4 regions of the Pleomorphomonas sp. T1.2MG-36 genome follow, and region 4 is predicted to be linked to each of the others. Evidence: predicted binding sites of a transcription regulator. Region 4 holds the regulator's gene; each other region holds the start of a gene.

Evidence for each region. Region 4 encodes LexA, which represses DNA repair genes until DNA is damaged. Its sites were predicted from a motif close to TGTTCNNNNTGTGTTCNG; they were not measured.
Region 1: the regulator LexA is predicted to act here: its motif matches at 2,440-2,457, upstream of QQZ18_RS05230 (ATP-dependent helicase).
Region 2: the regulator LexA is predicted to act here: its motif matches at 2,619-2,636, upstream of QQZ18_RS16545 (helicase-related protein).
Region 3: the regulator LexA is predicted to act here: its motif matches at 3,394-3,411, upstream of QQZ18_RS09570 (ImuA family protein).

Annotation. Positions count from the first base shown of each region.
Region 1 is NZ_CATNLY010000001.1:1,112,924-1,117,507, forward strand. Features, by position in the region: gene ligA (NAD-dependent DNA ligase LigA) at 1-1,711, shown strand, start outside; gene QQZ18_RS05225 (hypothetical protein) at 1,949-2,164, opposite strand; gene QQZ18_RS05230 (ATP-dependent helicase) at 2,461-4,584, shown strand, end outside.
Region 2 is NZ_CATNLY010000034.1:167,517-172,100, reverse strand. Features, by position in the region: gene QQZ18_RS16560 (queuosine precursor transporter) at 1-391, opposite strand, end outside; gene rpmB (50S ribosomal protein L28) at 558-854, opposite strand; gene QQZ18_RS16550 (DUF3108 domain-containing protein) at 1,325-2,128, shown strand; gene QQZ18_RS16545 (helicase-related protein) at 2,764-4,584, shown strand, end outside.
Region 3 is NZ_CATNLY010000012.1:575,808-580,391, reverse strand. Features, by position in the region: gene QQZ18_RS09595 (histone deacetylase family protein) at 1-305, opposite strand, end outside; gene QQZ18_RS09590 (L-threonylcarbamoyladenylate synthase) at 397-1,386, opposite strand; gene QQZ18_RS09585 (DUF4406 domain-containing protein) at 1,477-1,836, opposite strand; gene QQZ18_RS09580 (NUDIX domain-containing protein) at 1,830-2,444, opposite strand; gene QQZ18_RS09575 (DeoR/GlpR family DNA-binding transcription regulator) at 2,537-3,292, shown strand; gene QQZ18_RS09570 (ImuA family protein) at 3,471-4,421, shown strand; gene QQZ18_RS09565 (Y-family DNA polymerase) at 4,441-4,584, shown strand, end outside.
Region 4 is NZ_CATNLY010000001.1:562,281-566,864, forward strand. Features, by position in the region: gene QQZ18_RS02705 (regulatory protein GemA) at 233-670, opposite strand; gene QQZ18_RS02710 (hypothetical protein) at 657-1,022, opposite strand; gene QQZ18_RS02715 (hypothetical protein) at 1,132-1,452, opposite strand; gene QQZ18_RS02720 (helix-turn-helix domain-containing protein) at 1,806-2,426, shown strand; gene lexA (transcriptional repressor LexA) at 2,792-3,505, shown strand; gene queA (tRNA preQ1(34) S-adenosylmethionine ribosyltransferase-isomerase QueA) at 3,605-4,584, opposite strand, start outside.

The DNA.
Region 1 (4,584 bases), 550 kb from region 4:
GCGCGGCGACGGCACCACCGGCGAGAACGTCACCGCCAACGTCCGCACCATTGCCGAGATTCCCGACGAACTGCCGGCCGGCGCGCCCGACGTCGTCGAGGTGCGCGGCGAGGTCTACATGAAGAAGGCCGACTTCGCCGCCCTCAACGAGCGGATGATGAACGAGAGCGGCCGCCTGTTCGCCAACCCGCGCAACGCCGCCGCCGGCTCGCTGCGCCAGCTCGACCCGAAGGTGACGGCCGGCCGGCCGCTCAGCTTCTTCGCCTATGCCTGGGGCGACCTGTCCGAGCCGCTGGCCCGGACGCAATACGACACGGTGAAGCGCTTCGAAGAATGGGGCTTCAAGGTCAATCCCTTGATGGCGCGCTGCCATTCGGAAGAGGAGCTTATCGCCCACTACCGGCTGATCGAGAGCCAGCGCGCCGATCTCGGCTACGACATCGACGGCGTCGTCTACAAGGTCGACAGCCTCGCGCTGCAGGAACGCCTCGGCTTCCGCTCGCGCTCGCCGCGCTGGGCCACTGCCCATAAGTTCCCGGCCGAGCGTGCCTCCACCACCGTCAAGGCCATCGAGATCCAGGTCGGCCGCACCGGCGCGCTGACGCCGGTCGCCAAGCTGGAACCGGTGACTGTGGGCGGCGTCGTCGTCTCCAACGCCACCCTGCACAACGAGGACTACATCAAGGGCATCGGCCAGGATGGCCTGCCGCTGCGCGACGGTCGCGACATCCGCGTCGGCGACACGGTGGTGATCCAGCGGGCCGGCGACGTCATCCCGCAGGTGGTCGACGTGCTGATCGACAAGCGCCCGGCCGATGCGGTGCCCTACGCCTTCCCCACCCTCTGCCCGCGCTGCGGCAGCCATGCCGTGCGCGACACCAACGAGAAGACCGGCAAGACCGACGCCGTGCGCCGCTGCACCGGCGGCCTGATCTGTCCGGCCCAGCAGGTGGAAAGCCTGAAGCACTTCGTCGCGCGTCAGGCCTTCGACATCGAAGGCCTCGGCGACAAGCAGATCGAGTTCTTCCACGCGCTGGAGGACGAGCACCTGTCGATCCGCACGCCGGTCGACATCTTCACCCTCGCCCGGCGCGAAGCCACCGGTCTCAATCGCCTGTCCAACTTCCCCGGCTTCGGCGCGACATCGGTGCGCAATCTGTTCGAGAGCATCGAGGCGCGGCGGCGGATCGACCTGCACCGCCTCATCTTCGGCCTGGGCATCCGCCACATCGGCGAGGGCAATGCCAAGCTGCTCGCCCGCGCCTACGGCTCGTGGGAGCACTTCTACGACGCCATGAAGAAGGCCGCCGACCGCGATCCGGAGACGCTGGCCGAGCTCGACGCCATCGACGGCGTCGGAGCCGTGGTGGTCGAGGCGCTGACCGATTTCTTTGGCGAGGATCACAACCGCGTCGCCATCGACGCCCTGCTCAACGAGATCACGCCGCTCGACGCCGAAGCACCGGTGACCACCAACAGCCCGGTGGCCGGCAAGACGGTGGTGTTCACTGGCTCGCTGGAGAAGATGACGCGTGATGAAGCGAAGGCCACCGCCGAGCGTCTGGGCGCCAAGGTGGCCGGCTCGGTGTCGAAGAAGACCGATCTGGTGGTTGCCGGCCCCGGCGCCGGTTCGAAGCTCGCCAAAGCGTCCGAACTCGGCATCGAGGTGATCGACGAGGACGCCTGGCTGGAAAGGATCAGGGGGCTTTAGACGCCCGACAGCTCGGCTTGAAACGAGCCGGGCATCGGCAGGCGACCTTGTCTGCGAGAGCTCGGAGTCAAAGGCTCCGAGCAGATCCAGCAAAACTGTCGCGTCGATCTCCGTCCTGAGGAAAGCCAGGGCGTTGGCGGTGAAAGCCGCTCCTCGCCAACGCCGTGATATCTGTGGGCGCCACAAGCCCGGAAATCGGGCTTGGAATCGCGGCCGGTCGAATATCTCCGCATGCGCTCAGCCGCGCGACCAGGAGATGGCAAGGGATGCCAGCTCTGGCGTCGCCGCCACGAGACCGCCTGCCGTGTCCAGGAAGTGACCGGGTTCGAGCCGCCAGGCATCGTTGTCCGCGTCCTCCGCGATGACCACCGGCGTACGGCCGGCCTTGGTCGCAAAGGCTCCCAGGAAATAGGTATTGATTCCTGAAGGTATCCCATCGGAGGTCATGGTCATGTCCTCTCTCCATCGAGAAAAGGCCTGATTGGCGGCCGACAAGACGATTTAACCTTCAATCCTTGAAGGACCGGTAAACGAAAACCAGAAACTCCCTTTCAAACATCAACAAAGCGGCGCACGGAACAAATGGAAATCCTTCGCTTTCCTGACGTACTGCATGAAAATACGCTACGTTAGTGAAAAATACCGAGCGAATTACCAATCATTAACCGACACGGGCCTCAGGGAGAATGATCCCGGCCCGGCGCACGACACTCTCGCCCCCGACGCCCTGTTGCTTTATTGTTCTCGTCATGACTGCTTCCCAGAATCACGACGACACCGACTTCGACGCCTCTCCCTCGCTGGGCATCGCCGCCCGGGCCATGGCCGCCGCGCGACCCGGCACAGGCGCCGTCGGCTATCTCCAGGGCATGAACCCCGAGCAGCGCGAGGCGGTGGAAACGTTGGATGGTCCCGTGCTGGTGCTGGCTGGTGCCGGCACCGGCAAGACGCGCGTCCTGACCACCCGCATCGCCCACATTCTGGCGACCCACCGCGCCTTCCCGTCGCAAATTCTGTCGGTGACTTTCACCAACAAGGCGGCGCGCGAGATGAAGGAGCGCGTCGGCAAGCTGGTCGGCGGCGTCGTCGAGGGCATGCCATGGCTCGGCACCTTCCACTCGATCGGCGTGCGGATGCTCCGGAAGCATGCCGAGCTTGTCGGCCTCAAGAGCAACTTCACCATCCTCGACACCGACGATCAGATCCGCCTGATCAAACAGTTGATCCAGGCCGACGGCATCGACGAGAAGCGCTGGCCGGCCCGGCAGTTCGCCTCGGCGCTCGATGGCTGGAAGAACAAGGGCCTGAGGCCGGCCGACATTCCCGAGGGCGAGGCGCGCGCCTATGTCAACGGCCGGGGGCGGGAGCTCTACGCCGCCTATCAGGCGCGCCTCAAGGTGCTCAACGCCGTCGACTTCGGCGACCTGCTGCTCGAAGCGGTAACGCTGCTGCGCCAGAACCCAGACGTTCTCGCCGACTACCACAAGCGGTTCCGTTTCATCCTGGTCGACGAGTATCAGGACACCAACGTCGTCCAGTATCTCTGGCTGCGCCTTCTCGCCCAGGGCTCGCACAACATCTGCTGCGTCGGCGACGACGACCAGTCGATCTACGGCTGGCGCGGCGCCGAGGTGGACAACATCCTGCGCTACGAGCGCGACTTCCCCGGCGCCAAGGTGATCCGTCTCGAGCGCAACTATCGCTCCACCGCCCACATCCTCGGCGCCGCCTCGCACCTCATCGCCCACAACGAGGCGCGCCTGGGCAAGACGCTGTTCACCGACCTGCCGCAGGCCGACGACGAGGACAAGGTGTTCGTCGCCTCGGCCTGGGACTCGGAGGAGGAGGCGCGGTCGATCGGCGACGAGATCGAACGTTTTCAGCGGGGCGGAACGCCGCTCAACGACATCGCCATCCTGGTGCGTGCCTCCTTCCAGATGCGCGAGTTCGAAGACCGCTTCGTCACCTCCGGCATTCCCTATCGCGTCATCGGCGGCCCGCGTTTCTACGAACGGGCCGAGATCCGCGATGCCCTCGCCTATTTCCGCGTCGTCATGCAGCCGGCCGACGACCTCGCCTTCGAGCGCATCGTCAACACGCCGCGCCGCGGCATCGGCGACACCTCCGTCCGCACGCTGCACGACTACGGCCGTGTCGAGACGGTGCCGCTGACCGAGGCGACACGGCAACTGGTCGCCACCGAGGAGTTCAAGGGCAAGACGCGCACGGCCCTGCGCGATTTCCTGGCCAGCATCGAGCGCTGGCGCGATCTCGTGCCGGCCATGAAGCACACCGAGCTTGCCGAGCTGATCCTCGACGAGAGCGGCTACACCGCCATGTGGCAGAACGACCGTTCGGCCGAGGCGCCGGGTCGCCTTGAAAACCTCAAGGAACTGATCCGCTCCATGGACGAGTTCGAGAGCATGGAAGGCTTCCTCGAACACATCTCCCTGGTGATGGACCGCGACAGCGGCGAGGAGCTCGACGCCGTCTCCATCATGACGCTGCATTCGGCCAAGGGTCTGGAGTTCGACACCGTCTTCCTGCCCGGCTGGGAAGAGGGCCTATTCCCGCATCAGCGCGCCCTCGACGAGGGCGGCCGAGCCGGCCTGGAAGAGGAACGCCGCCTCGCCTACGTCGGCCTGACGCGCGCCAAGAAGCATTGCCTGATCTGGTTCACCTCCAACCGCCGCATCCACGGTTCCTGGCAGTCGTCGATCCCCTCCCGCTTCCTCGACGAGCTGCCGGCCGCCCATGTCGAGATCAAGGAAACCGGCAGCGCCTACGGTGGCTACGGCTCGTCCTTCGGCCGCCAGAACCCTTACGGCGCCTCGCGCTTCGACAGCGTCGAGCGCTTCCAGTCCAACTACGAG
Region 2 (4,584 bases), on a different contig from region 4:
TCGCGGTATCCAGCGCCGAGCCGATCGAGGAAGATACCAGCGGCGCCCGCCACCAGGAACCGGTCCGCAGCCGATTGAACAGCGTCACGTCGAGAAGCTGGGCGCAGAGAAAGGCCGTTCCCGAGGCGAGCGCGATGCGCGGCTCGGACAGCCAGACCGACAGCAGCACGGCGATGGCGAAGCCGACGTAGACGACGCGGCGAGTCTTCACCGGCCCAAACCAACGGTTGGTGAGGTCGGTCACCAGGAAGGCGAACGGGTAGGTAAAGGCGCCCCATGTGAGCAGGTCGCCAAGCCCGAAGGGCGTGAAGGGATATTGAACGAGGATATTGGATGCGACGACGGTAGCGACCATCGCCAACACCGAAGGGGTGAGGCGTCTATCGAACATTCCAGAAGGTCTCCGGCAGAACAGACCAGGCTTTTGGAGCTATGAAACGAAACCAGACCGCGAGGTCGCGATTTCGCATGTCGTGTACCATTTCCGGCACACATAAATAAAGCCGCGACGCCGTTTTCAGGCGTCGCGGCTGAATTTGAACTGCTCTGCCCGAAACTCAGGCGGCAGCGACCTCGGCGGCCTTCTTGGCGATCTGCTTCTTGATCAGCCGGGCGCGCGTCGACAGCTCGTCGTCGCTCGCCTTGGCGAGGTAGGCATCAAGACCGCCGCGATGCTCGACCGAACGCAGGGCGTTGGCGGAGATGCGCAGGCGCACCGACTGACCGAGCGTATCGGACAGGAGCGTCACAGCCAGGAGATTCGGCAGAAAACGCCGCTTGGTCCTGTTGTTGGCGTGGCTGACGTTATTACCCGTCAGAACGGCCTTGCCGGTAAGTTCGCAGCGCCGGGCCATCGGGATACCCTCTTTTTCTGTTGGCGCGGGATCGAGGCCTTGCGGCCGCTCCTCGCGATGAAATAAGCCAAGGCGCCGCTTGCATCTGCCGACGGCGCCGTTTCAAGTCGCGTTCCTATAGTCGGTCGGCATTGGCCCCGTCAACCCCGGAAGCGAGCGGAAGCCGGCAAAAATGCCGTTGGGCGCCGGGAGGGCTCGGCGGATGTCTGCCGAAATTCCCAAGGTTGGAACAACGAGGCTTTCGTCGCGTTAACCATCCGGTTACCATGACAGTCGATCATTCGGCGGACGGTGATCGGCCGAAGGGTTGCCGGTCTTCCCGCCGGCAGGTGCGTCGCCCGCCGGAATGTTCTTCCAGACGTCGTTCCGGCCGCTTGGTGGCGGCCGAGGGTGAGGACGGCTTGCCGTCCGCAAACGGAGGTTCCGTGGTGGTTCGTGTCGAAACTCTCCCGCGTCGTTTGAAAGGCGCCATGGCCGCAGCGGCCTTTGTCGCAGCGCTGTCCGCCGTGCCGCCTTCCGGTGCGGCCGCCGCGCGCGAGGGCGAGGTGCAGGCGCTCTATTCCGCCTCTTTCATGGGCATCGGCATTGCCAAGGGATCGCTGTCGATCAAGGTGGATCGAGGCGCCTATGCCGCCAAGCTTCATATTTCGACCGCCGGTCTTGCCCGAATCGTGAGCTCGGAAGAGAGCTACATCGACGCCAAGGGCTACGTCGGCCGGTCGCTGGTGCCGTCCACCTACGAGTTGATGAGCCGGGGTGACACGGTGACGCAGGTCTCGATGGCGCTCGGTGGCGGCAATGTCCGCAGCCTCAAGGCCATACCCGAACTCATAGAGCGCGAGGACAGGGTGCCTGTGACGTCGGCGTCCAAGCGCCGCGTCGTCGACCCGCTGTCGGCGGCGATCCTGCCGGTCACCCGCGACGACAAGGATGTCTGCGACCGTACGCTGCCGATCTTCGATGGCTGGACGCGCTACGACATCAAGCTCAGCTACACCAGCACCGACCCCGTCGACATCCCCGGCTACAAGGGCGACGCTGTCCATTGCTCGGCGAGATGGGTGCCGGTGGCCGGTCACCGCGAGGGCACCAAATCCACCGAGTACATGCGCGACAATCGCGACCTCGACGTCTGGTTTGTTCCGATGGCCGAGGGGCGGGTGATGGTGCCGAGCAAGATTTCGGTCAAGACGATGCGGGGCATGCTTCTGGTGGTCGCGACCCAGTTCGGCGAAAACGCCAAGCTCGGCAAGGTGGAACAGGCATCCAACTGAACGGCGGAAATCCCGCACGATGAAAAAGAAGCGCCTTCCGGGGCGCTTTTTTGTTGCCGGTCCTCATGGGGACGGGTACCGGTCGTCTCAATTCGAGACAGATACGTTAACGCTTCGGTGACCGGCGCGCGCGATAAGGTCGGCGGCGGCTGGACATCTAGTGGGTCCGGTTGAAGCGAGCGGAATATCTGGTGAGAGCAAACCGAGAACATCGGCCTGTCAGCGATTCGCCCCACCTTCGTTCCCGCTCCGTTGAAATGATTAACGCAGTTGCCGTTCTACTTTCAGTCTTCAGTATAAATTGTTAACCATGATCCCGCTTTCGAGTCTTGTGCGTGATCTGGTCTTGACATCGATTCTGGCTGAGAATCGAACGACTCGGGGTCCCGAGTCTCCGGATTCAACATAGCGCGGCAAAGACTCTGGTATCCGCCATATCTTGTAGGGAACGAATGCGGAATCTCTTTGAAATTGCGATTCGTCCCGTTTCTGTTCTCGTTTGATTCCTTTTGTAGGGCGATTGCCTTGCTTCCGCCGGTTTTCTCTGGCCTCTCGGCCTGACTTTCGTATAGGGAAAGTCACGGCCTCATCGCGCAATCGAACGGGACCTCATGAATATCGTCCGAGCGGCTCCCATGTTCTCGCCCGCCCGTGCCCGGGCTGTGACGGCGGTGCTGGGGCCGACCAACACCGGCAAGACCCATCTCGCCATCGAGAAGATGCTGAGCCATGGCTCGGGCGCCATCGGCTTGCCGTTGCGTCTTCTCGCGCGCGAGGTCTATGGCCGGATCGTCGCCCGCGTCGGGGCTGGCGCGGTGGCGCTGGTCACTGGCGAGGAGAAGATCGTGCCGCGCGACGCCCGCTACTGGGTGGCGACGGTGGAGGCGATGCCGCGCGATCTCGACGTGGCCTTTGTGGCCATCGACGAGGTACAGCTCGCCGGCGACATCGAACGCGGCCACGTCTTCACCGACCGCCTGCTCAACGTGCGCGGCCGGCAGGAGACCATGCTGCTCGGCTCGGCCACGGCGCGGCCTCTGATCGAACGCCTCTTGCCGGGAGTCGCCGTCACCTCGCGGCCGCGCCTCAGCCATCTCGCCTATACGGGTGCGAAGAAGATCACCCGTCTGCCGCCCCGGTCGGCCATCGTCGCTTTCTCGTCCGAAGAGGTCTACGCCGTTGCCGAACTGATCCGCCGCCAGAGGGGCGGCGCGGCGGTGGTGATGGGCGCGCTGTCCCCCCGCACCCGCAACGCGCAGGTGGCCCTGTTCCAGAACGGCGAGGTCGACTTTCTGGTGGCGACGGACGCTATCGGTATGGGCCTCAACCTCGATGTCGATCACGTCGCCTTCGCCCAGGCGCGCAAGTTCGACGGTTATCAGTATCGTGGCCTGACGGCGGCCGAGCTCGCCCAGATCGCCGGCCGCGCCGGCCGCTATCTCAACGACGGCACCTTCGGCGTCACCGGCCGGGTGATGCCGTTCGACGAGGATATCGTCACGGCTATCGAAGGGCATGATTTCGAACCGGTGCGCGTCTTCCAGTGGCGCACCGGCGACCTCGACTTTTCCTCGGTCGATGCGCTTCGGGCCTCGCTTGAGACCTTGCCGGGCGTCGAGGGACTGACGCGGGCCCTGCCGTCCGATGACCAGCGGGCGCTCGACTTCGCACTGAGGGCGGAGGATGTGGCGGCGGCGGCTCGTGGCCGCGAACGGGTTGAGCTTCTCTGGGACGTCTGCCAGGTTCCCGACTTCCGCAAGATATCACCGGCGCAGCACGGTGATCTCATCGTCGCACTCTATCGATTCCTCATTGCAAAAGGCGTGATTCCAGACGATTGGTTTGCACGGCAGGTCGGGTTGTCTGACAGGACAGATGGCGATATCGATACACTGTCGCGGCGCTTGGCAGACATCAGGACTTGGACCTTTGTCGCCAATCGGCCGGACTGGCTGTTTGCGCCCGGCCATTGGCGGGAGAAGACGCGCGCCATCGAGGACAGGCTGTCGGATGCGTTGCATGACCGGTTGACCCAGCGTTTCGTGGATCGCCGGACATCGGTATTGTTAAAGAGATTGAGAGAGAACACCATGCTCGAAGCTGAAATCACCGGTACCGGCGGCGTGCTCGTCGAAGGGCAGGCGGTCGGGGAGCTGCACGGCTTCCGCTTCGTGCCTGACTCGGCAGTGGGCGGCGACGGTTCCGAGGCCAAGGCTCTGAAAGCCGCGGCGCAGCAGGCGCTCTCCGGCGAGTTCGACAAGCGCGCCGACAAGATTTCCAAGGCCCCCAACGAGGAAATCGTCCTGTCCACGGATGGCAGCCTGCGCTGGCTCGGCGAGCCTGTGGGGCGGTTGGTCGCCGGTGATGACACGCTGGCACCGAAGGTGATGCTGCTCGCCGACGAGCAGCTTGCCGGTGCCGCCCGCGAGAAGGCGCAGGATCGGCTCGACCTCTGG
Region 3 (4,584 bases), on a different contig from region 4:
AAGCAGGCGGCGCCGGCGGCAAGCCGCGCCGCCTCGTAGGTGCCGTTCGAAAGGATGGTGTCGCTGCTGATCGACAGCAGCCCGTCGTGCGGCGCCTGGATGCGGATGTGATCGACATAGGCGGCCGGATGGACGCGCTGGATTTCCGTGTCGGTGACAGGCCGCGCCGTGTCGCGGATCAGGTTCTGGAACGCTTCGCCTTCAAGTTGTCGCTCGATGGCGACGATTCGGGCCGGCTGCTCGGGGTGGTTCTCCGGGGCGAGATGGTCGCGATAGCGCGGGTGGCTCAGGAAAAGTGTCCGCATGCACCGCTCTCCGCATGACGCCTCGCGGCGTCCGTGAAAATCCTGAGACAGAGGATGCCGCTACAACCGAGCCGTCAAGTAGCAGGAAGGTTTAGCGAGGTGCCGCGGCCCGCGTCAGCCGGTCGCGGATCGCTTCACCGAGCCCGTGGGGGGGGATCGGCGCCACGGCGATTCCGGCGACGTCGTCGCCATCGGCCCGGCGCAGCATGTCGAACAGATTGGCGGCCGCTTCTCGCAAGCTGCCCGACGGGCTGAGGTTGAAGATGCGCTTCGCCTCCTGGGCGCCATGGATCGAGGCGCCGCCAAAGGCAAGCAACGCCTCGTTGGGGTCGACGCGGCGGGCGTCGAGCCGGACGCGGGCGCGCGGCGCGTAATGGGAGGCGAGCATGCCCGGCGCCACCGGCGCGGCGGACGGATCGCCTTCCGATCGGACGACGGCGACACCGGCCGCTGCCTCGATGTCCTCGCGGGCGAGGCCGCCCGGCCGCAGGAGATAGGGAATGTCGTCGCGGACCTGCAGAATGGTCGATTCGAGGCCCACTTCGGTGCGGCCGCCATCAAGGATCAGCGGCACGCGGCGTGAGAGGTCGCCATAGACGTGGGCGGCGGAGGTCGGGCTGACATGACCCGAGGTGTTGGCGCTGGGGGCGACGATCGGCACACCGGCGGCGCGGATCAGGTCGAGCGCCACCCGGTGCGCCGGCATGCGTACGGCGAGCGTGTCGAGCCCGGCGGTGGCCAGCGACGACACCGGGCAATCCGGCCTTGCCGGAAGCACCAGCGTCAGCGGACCCGGCCAGAAGGTTTCGGCCAGCCGCCGCGACAGCGGATCGAAGACCACCAGCGTCTCGGCCATGGCAATGCTGTCGACATGGGCGATCAGCGGGTTGAAGGAGGGGCGCCCCTTGGCCTCGTAGATGGCGGCGACGGCTTGCCCGCGCGTCGCGTCGGCACCGAGGCCGTAGACGGTCTCGGTGGGAAAGGCGACCAGCTCGCCTTGCCGGATGCGTTCGGCAGCGAGACGGATAGACTCATCGGTTGCCGCTTCGATGCGGGCAAATTCTGGAGAACGGTTGGGCACGGAGGATCCTGGTGGTGGACAGTCTTGGCGCTTCGCCCGACCAAGCCTGTGTGAGACCAATCCGTGGCAACGTCAAGGCAGGGGGAAGGATCAGTTTCCGACCCCTGGCACGTCCTCCAGACGGTAGTAGATCGGCAGGCCCCGTTCCCTGGCCATGCGAACGTCATTGTCCGCCCCATTGGAGTCTCCCGGCAGGCGGAGAACCGCGTCGCACATCGACAACAGGCGCTCGGCGGCCGGATAGAAAATCCGGTCGTAGAGCGCGTCGCCGAGCGTTGTCCCGCCGGCCGACCGCCAGACGGGTAGGGCCACCCATTCGCCGATCATCGGAACGTGTCCGGCCTCGAACAGCGGCCAGGAGGCTTGCTCCAGGCGGCGGAGATTGTCGGCCATCTTCCGGGGATCGTCTCCGGTTCCGGAGCGGTAGGGGCCGGCGATGAGGATCAGCATGCGATGGTTGCCTTGTTCGGAACCGGTTGGGGGAAAAGATGGAGAGCGGCGTATTGCAGCAGCATGATCGTCTTACCGTCGCGAATGACGCCCGATCCGATCATCGACAGGGCCTCGTCGATGCCGACTTCGAGAACGGCGATATCCTCGCCTTCGATCTCGTTGCCGCCGCCGGCGGAGATCCTGTCGCCGGGTTCGTACCGGCCGACGAAGAAATGCAGCCGCTCGGTGACCGAGCCGGGGCTCATGAAGGCATCGAAGATCGGACGGACGTCGCGCACGCGAAATCCCGTTTCCTCTTCCGTCTCGGCGCGGATGCGAACCTCGGGCGCGGCGTCGTCGAGAAGACCGGCCGGCGCCTCGATCAGCAGGTCGTCGTGGCCGTTGACGAAGGCGGGATAGCGAAACTGGCGGGTCAGGATCACGGTGCGGCGGCTTGGGTCGTAGAGGAGGATCGTCGCACCGTTTCCCCGGTCGTAGGTCTCGCGCGATTGGCGCTGCCAGCTTCCGTCGCTGCGTCGGAAGGAAAAGGTCGTCTTCTTCAGGATGTACCAGTCGTTGGAGAGGACGGTGACGTCTTCCACGCGAACGCGATCGGCTATGCTCAAGATCGTATCCTTGCCTTCGAGGACTCTGGACCTGTTCTTAGTTTCGTGCAATATCGTGCATAGTCAAGAAATTTCGTGCAAACGAGGACTGCATGCTCACGTCGGAACGCAAGACCTTGATCCAACAGGTGTTGAGGCAGGAAGGCCGCCTCGTGGCCAAGGATTTCAGCCAGAGGCTGGGCGTGTCCGAGGATACGATCCGCCGCGATCTGCGCGAACTTGCCGGTGAGGGACTTCTGCAGCGCGTGCATGGGGGAGCCCTGCCGGCTTCGTCGGCGGTTGCCGATTTCGCCTCGCGCGAGCAGGTCGGCTCGTCGGTGAAGGCGCGGCTCGGACAGGCCGCCGCCCGCCTGATCCAGCCCGGACAGATCGTCTTTCTCGACGGTGGAACGACGAACGTGCAACTGGCGCGTCATCTTCCTCAGGATCTCAGGGCGGTCGTCGTGACCCACAGCCCGAGCATCGCGGTGGAACTCGTCCGCCATCCCCATGTGGAGGTCGAACTCATCGGTGGCAGGCTGTTCAAGCATTCCATCGTCGCGGTGGGGGCGACATCCGCCGAGGCGATCTCGCGCATCCGCGCCGATCTGTTCTTCATGGGTGCCACCGGCATTCATCCGGAAACCGGCGTCACCACCGGCGACCGGGAGGAGGCGGCGATCAAGCGCCTGATCGCCCGCCAGTCGGCGGAAACCGTCGTGCTGGCGACGCGCGAAAAGCTGGGGGCGGCGTCGCCCTACCAGATCATGCCGCTTGGCGATGTCGGCACTCTCGTGACGGTGTCGGACCTTGGCAAAGAGGTGCTCGCCCCCTTCAGATCCTCCCACTTGACCGTGGTCGAGGCATGAGCGCGGCTGCCAGGGAAGCGGCGATTTTCCGAGTCCGAACAGAAGGATCCCGATGGGTTTCCGTCGCATCCCCGTTGACTCTTCGGATGCCCCTCCTATACTGGAACATATAGAGAACAAAACCACGGAAACGGGGGTTTGAACCGTGCTCGCCAGCGAGTCGACGGACAGGATCGCTATGCTTCGACGGCAGGTCGCCCAATTGGAACGGGCGCGCGGCCGGCGCGAGGATCGTGCCGATCCTGAAACGGTGGAAGAGTTGGCCGGCGTGCCGGTGCACGACATCGCGCCCGCCACAATCCGCGCCGCGCCGACCTCCGTCTTTCGCGGTGGCCGGGTCGCGAACGCCTGGGCGGGCGCGGAGACGACGGCGCTTCCCTTCGGCCATCCGGAAGTCGATGCGGCAACCGGCGGCCTCAAACGTGGCGCGCTGCACGACGTGAGCCCGGTCGGTGCGCCCGACATGGCCTCGGCAACCGGCTTCGCACTGGCCTGCGCCGGACTGCTGCTGAGAGCGGCCGGGCGGGACAGTCTCTGGCTCTGGGTGCGCGCCGAGATGGCCGGGCGCGAGGCAGGCGAACCCTATGGCCCTGGCCTTGCCGCCTTCGGCCTCGATCCGTCGCGGCTCGTCGCGGTGACGGCCGGCGACACCGCCGACGTGCTGCGCGCCGCCGAGGAAGGTCTTGCCGCCCGTGCCTTCGCGGCGGTGCTGATCGAACCCTTCGGCGACGACCGCCGGCTCGATCTGACGGCCTGCCGCCGTCTGTCGCTGATCGCCGATGGCGGACGGGCCACCGGCATCCTGCTCAGGACGGGCGGCGTGCCGGGGCCGACCAGCGCCGTCACGCGCTGGTGCATCTCGGCCGCCCCGAGCAATGGCGGCGGCCGGCACCCCGGTAATCCGGTTTTCGCGGCCGACCTTGCGCGTAACCGTCTCGGTCCTGTCGGCGCGTGGATGATGGAGTGGCGTATCGATGAACAATCCTTCCGAGCCCCGCGCGCCAAGCCCAAGACCGAAGCGACCGGCCCCTTGGCAGTCCCGCTATCTGGTCGCCTGGCTGCCGCATCTGGCGACCGATCGTCTCGCCCGTCTGGACCGGGAGCGGTCGTCCCCTTCCGCATCGACTGAGGTCGCGGCGCGCCCGCCCATGGTGCTGACGGCAAAGCATCGGAGCGCCGCGCGTCTCGCCCATGTCGACGGGGCGGCGGTGCGGCTCGGGTTGCAGCCGGGGCTTGGGCTGGCCGATGCCCGCGCCCGCGTGCCCGGTCTTGACGTCCGCGCCGCCGATCCC
Region 4 (4,584 bases):
AAAGATCGCCGAGCGTAACTGCAGGCATTGGACCATACCCCGCCCCGACAATTACGCCCTGCGCACCAAGTCGCAACCCCACCCAGACACTATTTCCAATGCCGAGATTCAACTGTCCGACCAATTGCGGAGGATCAACTCCGCAAACTTGCGGAAACAAAAACCGACCATCCGAAACCGCAGATCGAGACCACAAACGTCGGCCTAGATAGATGGCATTCCAGGCTTAAAGTCAGCCACCCGACGACTTGCGGCAGATCATGGCTCGAAGACCGTTCACCGCCTTGTCGGCGCCGGCCTTGTCAAGGAAGCGAAGCGCCGAGACGTGGAAACTGTGATCGAGCCAACGACCGAGAGCAGCTTCGTCATCTGCTCCCGACCAGCCGCGCCAGAGCTTGCGGATGAGGTCGATCTGTTTCGAGGTCGCCATGCCCGGCCGGCGCCCGAAGGTGCGCTGCGTCCAGGTCGAACGGAAACCGAGCGCCGTGAAATAGGCCATGACGGCGTTGAAACCGCGCTGGTCCAAGCCCTTGGCGCTGGTGACGCCCGCAAAGCGGGCGAGCACGTCGCGATAGGTGGCGTCGTCGAGCTTCAGCTCTGCCACCGCCATGTGGATGACAGCGAGCTGCTTCCGACCGATGCGATGAACCGGGGCTTCAGGCTGCGGCATTGCCGACTCCCGTCGCCACACGCTCCAAATGGCCGCTCCCTATGCCAACGGCAGACGATACGATGTGCTTCACCAGATCCCGCCGCACGCCATGCATGGCGGCAACCTCGTCAAGGTTTCGCAGCTCGAACTTCTCGGCACGGATGTTCGCAATCTCTTCGCCTAAAGCGTCACTCGTGTCCCGAAGAATGTTAGTCTGTCCGGAAATCAGCAATTCGACACCAGTGGAGATGAAATTCACGTCCTCACCATCACGAATGGTCCGTTCCAGAAGAACGGCCATCGCCGATAGACAGCTTGTCGCCTTGTCGATCTCGTCCAGCAACTCGCCAACCTTCCTTCTATTGTCCATGGTATTTTCTCCTCTCTACTTCAACGATCTGAAAGCAGTCTCATCGTGTCGCCAGCGTCCGCGTTTCTAAACGTGGCTGCGTCCCTGAGATTTGGCAGACGTATCGGGCCTATTTCGCCGGCAAGCTTGCGTGCGTCTTGGAGAAGGCGAACGGTTTGGCGGATAGATTTCTTGAGCCCAAAGGCAACCAGCGCCTCATAAGCTGCGGCGCCATCAACGCCGTAGACTTGTGTGTTTGAAGAAGTTCAACGGACATCGCTTTTTCATTGGATTGGCAGTGATCGGCGATTGCTGCCGATTTGCCGATGCCGGCGGGGCCGACAATAAGGATGGTGCCGACTGCCGGAAGAAGCTGCATAGCTTCATGGATCCGCCTGGAGATCGATGTTGGCGCGAATTTCTCGGGGCGCTCCGGTCGCTTGAGGTTCATACTTTTTGCCCCATGGCTGCGATCATCCGCGTGTTTATGTCCTCGGCCTGCCGATGCTTCGTGCGCTGCTCCTCGATCTCTCGATCGAGCCGCCCTTGCGGCGTTTCCCGCAATTTCTCGGCAATCTCGGAAACTCGCTCTGAATAGGTGACGGTGCCCGCGATCGGTGCGGATGGAAGCTGGGGCTACCGCTCTCACGGTTCGTACGTTGTAGCCGCGCAAACGCGCCCACTCGGCAAGCGAGACGCCCTCTCGCTCCATCTGCGACATGACTAGGGCCGTGGCATTTGGCATTTTCTATAATCCATGCTTCATTATCGAAACATGGAATCATAATGTCACGGTAATGTGTCATGTCAAGTCAACCAAACCGCAAAATTTTCGATACTGAAACATTGCGCGCAATCGGAACCCGCATTCGCGAGGCGAGAGGCGAGACCACCCAGGAGGTCTTCGCAGCAATGATTGGCGTCACACGTTCGGCGCTGACCAACTATGAAGCGGGACGGCGATTGCCCAATGATATTGTTCTACGCAAGATCAGTGAGGTCTCAGGCAAATCAGCGCCGTACATTTTATTCGGAAACACAATAACTCCATTTGAAGAATACAAAAGAGACATAAATCAACTAATAATGGAGAAATCACAAAAACGACCAGGGTTCATTCCACGATTTCAAATATCAGATGACGAGATAGCCCTTATTTCTCTTTTCCGATTGGTATATATCTATGATAATGGTCTCGATATTGTCGAATACATCCTGAAAAAGGCAAAAGAAGCAATACAAACTGAGGTTGAATTCTCGGGAGCACCCGTTTTTTGGGGAATGGGATACGTAGAACAGCTTGAGGATGTTCTAAAGAGGCGATACTTCCAGGAAGGTTTTGATCCAGACTTTTCGTATTGGGTCACTTTTTGGGAAGAGAAGCGCGCTCGGGAAGAAGCCGCCACTGAAGGCGGTGACAAATAGGGTTACAACACCGCTCAACCAAGGTTCCGTCGCTCACCGGTGGTTTACCAATAACAATTGCAAAAACAAACACTTAATAAATACGTGTCGGAGTTTGGTATAGGGTTTCGAATGGTTACCAATTGCGGACCCGAATTCATAAATAAAATCAATCGCTTATCTCCAAACTCCGACATTTAATTATCGGAGTCCAACGACATTTATTTATTGCGCGTCCATTTTCCTTGCTTTTCCGGCCTCGCCGGAACCCCGACCGGCAATCCCCATTGCGGAACACACACGGAACATGTTAACTCTGTTCGTGATTTGTACCGAATCGCGTTTCGGCGCAACCGATGCGCCGGCCGACCAGCGGGGACCAGACGATGCTCACGCGCAAACAGCTCGAACTCCTGATGTTCATTCATGAGCGTCTGAAAGAGTCGGGCGTGCCGCCATCCTTCGACGAGATGAAGGACGCGCTGGATCTCAAGTCGAAATCCGGCATCCACCGTCTCATCACGGCCCTCGAAGAGCGCGGCTTCATCCGCCGCCTGCCAAACCGAGCGCGGGCACTCGAAGTCATCAAGCTGCCCGAAACCATGCAGCCGGGGATCGGCCGCGCCCGCAAGGGCTTTGCGCCGGCGGTGATCGAAGGCGACGGCGGCCGCAAGGCTCCGCCGGCCAGCGCCGCCTCGCCCGCGCTCGACAGTCGCGACACCGTGCCCGTGCCGGTCATGGGGCGCATCGCCGCCGGTGTGCCGATCGCCGCCATACAGAACCAGTCGCATATCCTGCATGTACCGATCGATCTTGTGACCGGCGGCGAGCACTACGCCCTTGAGGTTCGTGGCGACTCGATGATCGAGGCCGGCATCCTCGATGGCGATACCGTCGTCATCAAGAAGTCCGACACAGCGGACTCCGGCGACATTATTGTGGCGCTGGTGGACGATGAAGAAGCCACGCTGAAGCGGCTGAGGCGCAAGGGCGCCTCCGTGGCCCTTGAAGCCGCCAATCCAGCCTATGAGACGCGCATTTTCGGACCCGATCGCGTGCGCATCCAGGGCCGTCTCGTGGCACTGATGCGTCGCTATTGACCGTTCGCTGATGGTAGGGGACTGGCGCAGGCAACCGCGCCCGCCGTCGACGACTGAAGAGGTCGTCGAATCCCCCTGCTGAGTTGCGCGCCCATCTGCCTACTTGAGCAACCGGCTTTCCTGCGACGGGTGCAGCAGCGACGTGTCTCCGTAGGAATAGAACCGGTAACCGTCGGCAATGGCGTGGGCGTAGGCGGCGCGCATGGTCTCTAGACCGGAGAACGCCGACACCAGCATGAACAGCGTCGATTTCGGCAGATGAAAGTTCGTCATCAGCAGATCGACAGCGCGAAAGCGATATCCCGGCGTGATGAAGATGTCGGTCGCTCCGGCAAACGGTTTGACCTGTCCATCTTCGCCGGCCGCGCTCTCCAGCAGGCGCAGCGAGGTCGTGCCGACGGCCACCACCCTGCCCCCGCGCTCGCGAACGGCATTGAGCGCGTCTGCGGTCTCCGCCGAGACGTGACCGATTTCGGCATGCATCTTGTGGTCCTCGGTATCGTCCACCTTCATGGGAAGGAAGGTGCCGGCGCCGACATGCAGCGTCACGAAATGCCGGTCGATGCCGCGTGCCGTGAGACGATCTAGAAGCTCCGGGGTGAAATGCAGCCCGGCCGTCGGCGCGGCGACCGCCCCGCTCTCACGCGCATAGACGGTCTGGTAGTCCGCCCGATCATGCTCATCCTCGGCCCGGCGCGCGGCGATATAGGGCGGTAATGGAATGTGGCCGACCGTTATCAGCGCCAAGTCGAGATCCGGTCCGGAGCGATCGAAGGCCAGGGTAACCTCTCCGTCCCCGCCCTTCTCCGCAACGACCGCGCCTAGAGGAGATGCGTCCGGATGGGAGCCGGAGAACACCACGCGGTCGCCCGCACGCAGCTTGCGCGCACCTTTGACGAACGCCCGCCAGCGATCGGGAGCCTCACGCATGTGCAACGTGGCCGACAGACGAACGGGCTCGCCCCCCTCGCGATCGCGACGCCCCTCGAGCTGGGCTGGGATGACCTTGGTGTCGTTGAACACCAACGCGTCGCCCGGCCGCAGAAGATCGGCAAGATCGCGCGCATGCCGATCCTCGA